3 regions of the Bacillus sp. LQ01 genome follow, and region 2 is predicted to be linked to each of the others. Evidence: predicted binding sites of a transcription regulator. Region 2 holds the regulator's gene; each other region holds the start of a gene.
What was found. The regulator Rex, encoded in region 2, represses fermentation and respiration genes when NADH is low (regulators of the CRP and FNR family bind a similar motif). The targets are predictions, from matches to a motif close to TTGTGAAATATTTCACAA.
Positions count from the first base shown of each region.

Region 1: adhE (bifunctional acetaldehyde-CoA/alcohol dehydrogenase) is a predicted target of Rex. The motif match lies at 1,698-1,715, and genes of this name have one in related genera.
Region 3: AC22L0_RS21170 (L-lactate dehydrogenase) is a predicted target of Rex. The motif match lies at 1,793-1,810, and genes of this name have one in related genera.

Region 1 covers NZ_JBYEZL010000002.1:489,429-492,627, forward strand. Annotated here, with positions in the region: gene AC22L0_RS14875 (O-acetylserine dependent cystathionine beta-synthase) at 1-510, shown strand, start outside; gene AC22L0_RS14880 (bifunctional cystathionine gamma-lyase/homocysteine desulfhydrase) at 514-1,647, shown strand; gene adhE (bifunctional acetaldehyde-CoA/alcohol dehydrogenase) at 1,911-3,199, shown strand, end outside.
Region 2 covers NZ_JBYEZL010000012.1:8,007-11,205, reverse strand. Annotated here, with positions in the region: gene AC22L0_RS28820 (ABC-F family ATP-binding cassette domain-containing protein) at 1-793, opposite strand, end outside; gene AC22L0_RS28815 (redox-sensing transcriptional repressor Rex) at 981-1,610, shown strand; gene AC22L0_RS28810 (YdiK family protein) at 1,640-1,831, opposite strand; gene AC22L0_RS28805 (CPBP family intramembrane glutamic endopeptidase) at 1,828-2,577, opposite strand; gene groES (co-chaperone GroES) at 2,956-3,199, shown strand, end outside.
Region 3 covers NZ_JBYEZL010000003.1:93,224-96,422, reverse strand. Annotated here, with positions in the region: gene AC22L0_RS21185 (CPBP family intramembrane glutamic endopeptidase) at 349-1,062, shown strand; gene AC22L0_RS21180 (hypothetical protein) at 1,209-1,394, shown strand; gene AC22L0_RS21175 (spore coat protein) at 1,408-1,656, shown strand; gene AC22L0_RS21170 (L-lactate dehydrogenase) at 1,902-2,852, shown strand; gene AC22L0_RS21165 (PTS sugar transporter subunit IIC) at 2,875-3,199, shown strand, end outside.

The DNA of each region.
Region 1 (3,199 bases), on a different contig from region 2:
TCATACTCTCCAAGTCAGTTCGCAAATGAGGCAAATCCTCGTGCATATTTTAAAACACTAGGACCTGAACTGTGGGACGCATTGAATGGAGAGATTAACATATTTGTTGCTGGAGCAGGAACTGGCGGTACGTTTATGGGGACTGCATCTTATTTGAAAGAAAAAAATATAGATATTAAAACAGTTATCGTAGAGCCAGAAGGATCTATTTTAAATGGTGGTAAGGCTGGTTCACATGAGACCGAAGGAATTGGACTGGAATTTATCCCGCCATTTTTGAAGACATCTTATTTTGATGAAATTCATACGATTTCTGATCGAAATGCATTTTTACGAGTGAAAGAATTAGCGCAAAAAGAAGGACTTCTCGTTGGGAGCTCTTCAGGAGCAGCATTTCATGCGAGCTTACTGGAGGCAGAGAAGGCAGCACCAGGTACAAATATTGTAACGATTTTTCCTGATAGTAGTGAGCGCTATTTAAGTAAAGACATATACAAAGGATGGGAATAAAAAATGAGAGCAAAGACAAAGTTAATTCATGGTATTCGCATAGGAGAACCTTCAACTGGATCTGTAAACGTACCGATTTATCAAACAAGTACGTACAAACAAGAAGCAGTTGGTAAGCATCAAGGATATGAATATTCACGTACAGGTAACCCAACACGTGCAGCTTTAGAAGAAATGATTGCTGTATTAGAAAATGGGCATGCTGGATTTGCATTTGGTTCAGGAATGGCTGCTATTACAGCGACAATTATGTTGTTCTCAAAAGGTGACCACGTTATTTTAACAGATGATGTTTATGGCGGAACATACCGCGTTATTACGAAAGTATTAAACCGTTTCGGTATTGAGCATACATTTGTAGATACAACAAACTTAGAGGAAGTTGAAGAAGCGATTCGTCCAAATACGAAAGCAATTTATGTGGAAACACCAACGAACCCACTACTAAAAATTACTGATATTAAGAAAATATCTACTCTTGCTAAAGAGAAAGACCTATTAACAATTATTGATAACACATTCATGACGCCATATTGGCAGTCGCCGATTTCTTTAGGAGCAGATATTGTGCTTCATAGTGCAACGAAATATTTAGGAGGTCATAGTGATGTAGTTGCAGGTTTAGTAGTTGTAAATAGCCCACAACTAGCAGAAGATCTTCACTTTGTACAAAACTCAACAGGAGGTATTCTTGGGCCACAAGATAGCTTCTTACTACTTCGCGGTTTAAAAACATTAGGAATTCGTATGGAAGAACATGAAACGAATTCACGTGCTATTGCTGAGTTCTTAAATAATCATCCAAAAGTAAATAAAGTATATTACCCAGGTCTTGAATCACATCAAAATCACGAATTAGCAACAGAACAAGCAAACGGGTTTGGTGCTATTATCTCATTTGATGTAGATAGTGAAGAAACATTAAATAAAGTACTTGAGAAACTACAATACTTTACACTTGCTGAAAGCTTAGGAGCGGTAGAAAGTTTAATTTCTATTCCATCTCAAATGACACATGCATCAATCCCAGCTGATCGCCGCAAAGAATTAGGAATTACAGATACATTAATTCGTATTTCTGTCGGTATTGAAGATGGTGAAGATTTAATTGAAGATTTAGCACAAGCGCTAGCATAATAAAAAATGCACTGCTCTATATTAGCAGTGCGTTTTTTTATTACGTCTTTTTGTGAAACATTTCACAAAATAGACATACACAAACGAAATGATTTCATGTATATTGAATTCAGGAAACGTTACTCACGAACAAACTTGTGAAACTTTTCACAAACAATGAAATTCATGTAGGAAAGCATCTCTATTTTTTTGTGTTAATTGGGACTTATTTTGACCTACAGGGACATATAAGGACCGTAATAGTAGAATAGGAGGAAATTCACATGGTAGTCAAAGAGAAAGTTGTAAATGAAATGCAGGAAGTAAAAAAGATGATTGATACGCTAGTAAATAATGGTCAACAAGCTTTACAAGCATTAGAAAGTTTTACACAAGAGGAAATTGACAACATTGTTCATGAAATGGCATTAGCAGGTGTTGATCAACATATGCCGCTAGCAAAATTGGCAGTTGAAGAAACTGGCCGTGGTGTATATGAAGACAAATGCATTAAAAATATTTTTGCCACTGAATATATTTGGCATAGTATAAAGCAAGATAAAACGGTAGGGATTATTCACGAAGATCCTCATGAAGAAATAATAGAAATCGCGGAACCTGTCGGTGTAGTAGCTGGAGTAACACCAGTAACGAATCCAACGTCGACAACAATGTTTAAAGCGTTAATTGCGATAAAAACAAGAAATCCAATTATTTTCGCATTTCATCCTTCCGCACAAAAATGTTCTGTGGCAGCAGCGAAAACCGTATATGATGCAGCGATGAAAGCTGGTGCACCAAAACACTGTATTCAATGGATTGAAAGACCGTCTGTTGAAGCGACGAAACAATTGATGAACCATGATGGTGTAGCACTCGTTCTAGCAACTGGAGGCGCTGGTATGGTGAAATCAGCTTACTCTACTGGAAAACCAGCGTTAGGCGTTGGTCCTGGTAATGTACCGTGTTATATAGAAAAATCAGCACATGTAAAACGAGCTGTTAATGATTTAATTTTATCAAAAACATTTGATAACGGTATGATTTGTGCATCGGAACAAGCAATCATTGTCGATAAAGAAATTTATGATGATGTTAAAACAGAAATGATTGAAAACAGTTGTTACTTTGTAACAGAAGAAGAAAGAAAAAAATTAGAAAAGCTCGTTATAAATGAAAATACATGTGCAGTAAATAGTGATATTGTAGGGAAATCCGCACAGTATATTGCCGATTTAGTTGGGATCACTGTTCCTGGACATACAAAAATGCTTGTAGCTGAAATTCAAGGTATCGGAGCAGCATATCCGTTATCCCGTGAGAAACTGAGTCCAGTATTAGCTTGTGTGAAGGCAAATTCATTAGAAGAAGGATTTACATATTGCGAAGAAATGTTGAACCTCGGTGGTTTAGGACATTCAGCAGTTATCCATTCTACAAATAAAGATGTGCAAAAGCAATTTGGGTTACGTATGAAAGCTTGCCGTCTCATTGTAAATGCACCTTCATCACAAGGTGGAATAGGGGATATATATAATGGATTTATTCCATCACTTACACTTGGTTGTGGTTC
Region 2 (3,199 bases):
GTTTCATTTCTTGCTCATATAATGCTGATTTTAAGTCTAAATATTTACTGTAGTTACCAACAAATCGTCTGCTTTCTTTATTTGAAATTTCATATACTTGTGTAACGAGTTTGTCTAAGAAATAACGGTCATGTGAAACGATTAATATTGCGCCAGGATAACCTTGTAAATATTGCTCAAGCCACGTTAATGTTTCGATGTCTAAATGGTTTGTAGGCTCATCCAAAATAAGTAAGTCTGGTTTTGTTAATAATAATTTCCCGAGAGCTAATCTTGTTTTTTGCCCGCCGCTTAAAGTAGAGATCGTCGTCTGGTGCGTTTCAACTGGGAAGCCAAGGCCGCTTAAAATGGAGCGAATATCCGCTTCATATTGATATCCACCTTGATCTTTATAATTGAGTTGCAATTGGTCATAATCAGCTAACAATCTTTCATATGTAGCTTCGTTTGAAAAGTTTTCTTCTTTTCCCATTTCTTGCTCAAGTCTTCGAAGTTTTGTCTCCATTTGCTGTAAGTGGGTAAAGACGGTTAGCATTTCATCCCAAATTGTTAAAGACGTTTCTAGTCCAGTATTTTGAGCTAAATATCCGATTGAGACATCTTTCGGTTTTATAATTTCGCCACCATCATGAGATAATTCACCAGCGATAATTTTTAATAATGTAGATTTGCCTGCTCCATTCCTTCCAACTAATGCGATACGATCTTTTGTTTGTACTTCCAATTTTATGTTTGCAAGAATCGTTTCTGCACCGTATAATTTCGAAAGCGCGTTTACTTGTAATAAAATCAATGTTTTCACCTCAAATAATTTCTTAACTTTGCCATGTTTATATTTCTCAATCATACTAAAAATAGTGTATAGTTTAAAATAAAGAGAGAATACTTCTTCTCTTTATTATACAAGGAATTTAATGAGTGCTAAACTTCTGTATTTGATTAAAGTATATGAATAAAGATAGGAAGAGAGGAGAGGTCATATGGATCAGCAAAAGATTCCACAAGCCACTGCTAAAAGATTGCCTCTATACTATCGATTTATCCAAAACTTATCTCTTTCTGGTAAGCAGCGTGTTTCATCGGCCGAATTGAGTGAGGCAGTAAAAGTAGATTCCGCAACAATACGAAGAGATTTTTCGTATTTTGGAGCGTTAGGGAAAAAGGGATATGGATATAACGTAAATTATTTATTATCATTTTTCCGCGAAACACTTGATCAAGATGATATAACACGTGTAGCACTTATTGGAGTAGGTAATTTAGGGACCGCTTTCTTACATTATAATTTCACGAAAAACAATAATACAAAAATTGAAATGGCATTTGATGTTAGTGAAGAGAAAGTTGGAACAGAAATCGGGGGCATTCCTGTATATCATTTAGATGAATTAGAAGAGAGATTATCAAATGATATACAAGTGGCAATATTAACAGTACCGGCTACAGTAGCACAAGCTGTAGCAGATAGATTAGCTGAAACGAGCGTGCACGGTATTTTGAATTTCACACCAGCGCGATTAAACGTATCAGAGAATATTAGAATTCATCATATTGACTTAGCTGTAGAGTTACAAACATTAGTTTACTTTTTGAAAAACTATCCACAATAAAACGCAGAGGAAGCGACCTCTGCGTTTTATTATTGTTTCTTCTTTGTGAATTTAATTAATATAAGGCGAAGTGCCAAATTAAAATCAATTGTTGCCATAACTGCAAATAGTATTGTCCACATATTCCAGATTGTATCTGTCACGTTCGTAATGGCGAAGCGTGTAAAGATACATCCAAGAAGGAAGTATAGTGCAGCCATGAACAATGGTGAGTTTCTCATACAAAAAATCCTCCGATAAAGCCTTGCATTTTTTCAGCTTCTTTAATCATTTCTTGAATTTGTTCATTGCTCATAAAAATTTGCCCAATAGCGACCAATGTATTCATCGCAACATGAGCTGCAATCGGAACGATAATCCGTTTCGTCTTCACATATAAGAAGGCGAATACGAGCCCCATAGCAGTGTATACCAATAAATGAGTAAAATCAAAATGAATTGCTGCGAATACAAGCGAACTAATGATAGCTGCGATAAAGAAGTTAAACTTCTTATAAAGTGCACCAAATAAAATTTTTCTAAATACGATTTCTTCTAAGATAGGTCCAATTATAGATACAACAATAAGGAACCAAGGGGTCGTTCTTGCAATCTCCATCAGTTTCATTGTATTTTCTGAACCTTGTTTAATTCCTAGCAGCTGCATCTCGATCATACCGGCAACTATTTGTGAAAAGAAAGCCAAGAAGAACCCGATGAAAATCCATCCAATAGTAGCTGGAGCAGAAGAGCGCTTTGGATCTAAATGCCTGTCACGAATATCTGTTCTAAGTAACCAAAGTACGATACATAATGCAACAAAGAAGCTAATAATTGCCCAGTGTCCCGTTATGATTTGTCCTTTTTCCTCAATGGTAAATCCTCTATTATCATAGAGTCCTGTTTTTAGGAGAAGTGGCAATCCAACAACGCCAGATAACTGCATTAAAATGTATGTAACGATAATCCACCAGTATTGTTTCTTCAAATGGTTTAACCATCCTTTCTAACTATAGTGTATGAGATAAGTTAGGATAACATGTAAATATGCTACCTACGATATAAACCTCACTTGAATTATGTTTTTTTCGTAAATCCTTATTTGAAATTATAATAGAAGACAGGAGAAAGTTGTGTGTGTAGCGAAAACAACTTAGGGTGTCCTTTCATATTGTAACATACGAGCAGTGGAAACAACGATTCATATAGTAAAGGCAGTATTCTATATAGTGATTTGCGAAAAAATTATGATTTTTTTACTTGCAAAAGAAATTGAGATTATTTATTATTATAAGTGTGTTAGCACTCGGATGACTTGAGTGCTAATAAAAGAAATTTACATAACAAAATGAGGAGGTTATTGTTCATGCTAAAGCCATTAGGTGATCGCGTTGTAATTGAGCTTGTTCAAGCAGAAGAAAAAACAGCAAGTGGTATCGTATTACCAGATACTGCAAAAGAAAAACCACAAGAGGGTAAAGTTGTTGCAGTAGGTACTGGTCGAGTGCTTGAGAATGGTGAGCGTGTTGCTTTAGAGGTAGCAGCAGGTGATCTTATCATCTTCTCAAAATATGCAGGTACTGAAGTGAAATATGAAGGTACAGACTACT
Region 3 (3,199 bases), on a different contig from region 2:
GTATATATCGCTAAGAAAAAGCAAACGAAACTGAATACGATGGGGTCTTGATATGGACTAGGCTCAGAGCCCTTCTGGATTTCTGTAAGGAAGTCATGTGTTTTCATGTTTATTGCTCCTTTAACTAATAAGTTTTATATGATGCGAGGATTATGGTGGATAGGAAGTGTTTTTTGAAATTTCATATAATAATTATTGCATAGCCATCCTATCCCTAAAACTATAAAATATAAAGTTTTCATAATATGTAAAATTGCATATTATTCTTTTTGTAAATTTTGTTATATTATCCCTATATTAGAATTCAAGGATTTTAATAAGGTAAATGAGAATAACTGGAGGGATATTGTGAGTAAAACAGTGTTAGAAGCGTATAGTGTGGAAAGAAAAATCGAGAATATAACATATAAAAATCTATTTGTAATGATAGCAATGATTATAGGGATTTCACTCCTAGGAGGATTATTTCTTGGTTTAGCCTTTGAGATTTATGGAGAAGAAGCATTAAGTACTAAATTAGAAGGATATTATTTACTCTTATTCGATGCAATTGTTGTTGCTATCGTTTTATTAGCCTATAAACCGGTTTTTCATTTTATTAAATCTATTTGGGATGTATCCGTTTTGAAGAGTGGAAAGACATATTTATATCTATTAATTGGTTTTATTATCATTGCAGTATCACAATATTTAATGTTACATGTGTTTAGTTTTGAAAGTGCAGCGGAACAAAAGGAACAATTAGGGAGTTTAAGGCTTCAAAATAGCATACAAAGTATTATATATGTGTTAAGTGTTGCTATCATTACACCGATTAAAGAAGAAATTCTATTTCGAGGTATTTTATATCGATTTTTAGAAAAGAGATATAATTTTTTAGTTAGTATCATTATTTCTTCCTTCATTTTTGGAATTCTTCATGGAGGTCTTCTAATTACAGCAACGATTATGGGAATGGTATTTGCAATGTTATACAAAAAGACGCAATCTATTATACCTAGTATTATTTTACACATTGTATGGAACTTACTTGTGAGTATAAGTATGATTGTATCTCTATAAAAATAAATACATAACCAGTATAAAAGATGAATGGCTTAGCTATTCATCTTTTATTTTGTATGCACGTGAAAAAGTTAATTCATGTATACAATCAAAAAATAGCTAAATACTAACAGTGAACGAATAAAGAAAGGTAGGAGTATTCCATGCAAAATTTAACAGAGCTTGAAGTAGAAAACTTACGTCATTTAATTGGTGGACACGCAACAATTATTAACAAGTTGGAGCAGTATGCAGAAACGTGTACAGATCCACAATTGAAACAAATGTTACAAAAGGATGCGCAAGATGCACGAAATACGAAACAGCAATTAATGACTTTCCTAGGATAGGAGGAAGCGGAACATGAATGAAAAAGATATGGTAAATGATTATTTAGCAGGATTAAATGCAAGTTTAACAAGCTATGCAAATTATATTGCTCAGTCTGATAATGAGCAGTTACATCAAACGTTAATTCAAATTCGTAATCAAGATGAGATGCGCCAACGTAATATGTATGAGTACGCAAAGCAAAAAAGTTATTACAAACCGGCAGCACCTGCGAATCCAATGATTGTGCAGCAATTAAAAAGTCAATTAAGTGCGGAATAACAGGAAAAAGAAGACGAGCGAATTTATTCGCTCGTCTTCTTTTTTTATATGTCAATAAATACATAATAAATATTTTTCCAATTGTAACAAATATGACGAAAATGGAATATAACAATTCGCAAAAAGGACAAATACTTTGTTCAATATTTCACAAAGTATCCATGGTTTCTATCGTGATAACCTCTATAATTAGGAGTGTAAAGAGCAAAAGAAATAGATTATATGATCAATTAGGAGAGATTGCTATGAAAAGACATACAAGAAAAATTGCAATTATCGGTACTGGATTAGTTGGATCAAGTTGTGCGTATTCCATTGTAAATCAAGGAATTTGCGAAGAGCTATTATTAATTGATATAAATCATGAACGTGCAGTTGGGGAAGCGATGGATTTATCACATTGCATTAACTTTACAAATACAAGAACAAAAGTATATGCAGGAAGCTATGAAGACTGCAAAGATATGGACATTGTTATTATTACAGCAGGGCCAGCACCAAAACCAGGGCAAAGTCGCTTAGATACTTTAGGAGCGAGTGCGAAGATTATGGAAAGTGTTGTTGGCGGCGTAATGGAAAGTGGATTTGATGGTATTTTCTTACTTGCATCGAACCCAGTTGATATTATTACATATGAAGTGTGGAAATTATCTGGATTACCTAGAAATCGCGTAATCGGTACAGGTACATCATTAGATTCTTCTCGCTTAAGAACAATTTTATCTGAAATGTTACATGTAGACCCTCGTAGTATTCATGGGTATTCATTAGGAGAACATGGTGATTCTCAAATGGTTGCTTGGTCTCATGTAACTGTTGGTGGAAAGCCAATTCTGCAAATTTTAGAAGAACAAAAAGAACGATTTGGTGAAATAGATTTAGATGAAATTGTTGAGAAGACTGCAAAAGCTGGTTGGGAAATTTATAAACGTAAAGGAACTACTTATTACGGAATTGGAAATTCTCTAGCATATATTGCGAGTTCAATCTTTAATGATGATCACCGTGTCATTGCTGTATCAGCCATTTTAGATGGTGAGTATGGTGAATATGATATTTGTACAGGAGTACCAGCTATTATTACTAGAGACGGTATAAGAGAAGTTGTAGAACTCAATTTAACAGAGGATGAAGAATCTCGATTCGCAAAATCAAACGATATTTTACGTGATTATATGAAAACAATTGGTTACTAACTTATAGAAGAAGGTGAAACAAATGAAGGAATATATAATGTCTCGTGTATTTAAAGCATCTGCTGGAATCGCACAAGGTATTTTCGTATCCCTCGGAATTGGTTTACTGATCGAAAATATAGGAAGAATTGTTGATATACCATTACTTATTACAATCGGAGTTGTTGCAAAATCACTAATGGCACCGGCAATTGGTGCCGGAATTGCTTTTATGCTCGGTGCAAACGGTCTTGTAATCTTCTCAGCGATGGTAGCCGGAGCAATTGGTGCCGGATCCATTTCAATTACTGAAGCTGGTCTAATTATTAAAACAGGTGAGCCAATCGGTGCATTATTAACAGCAACTT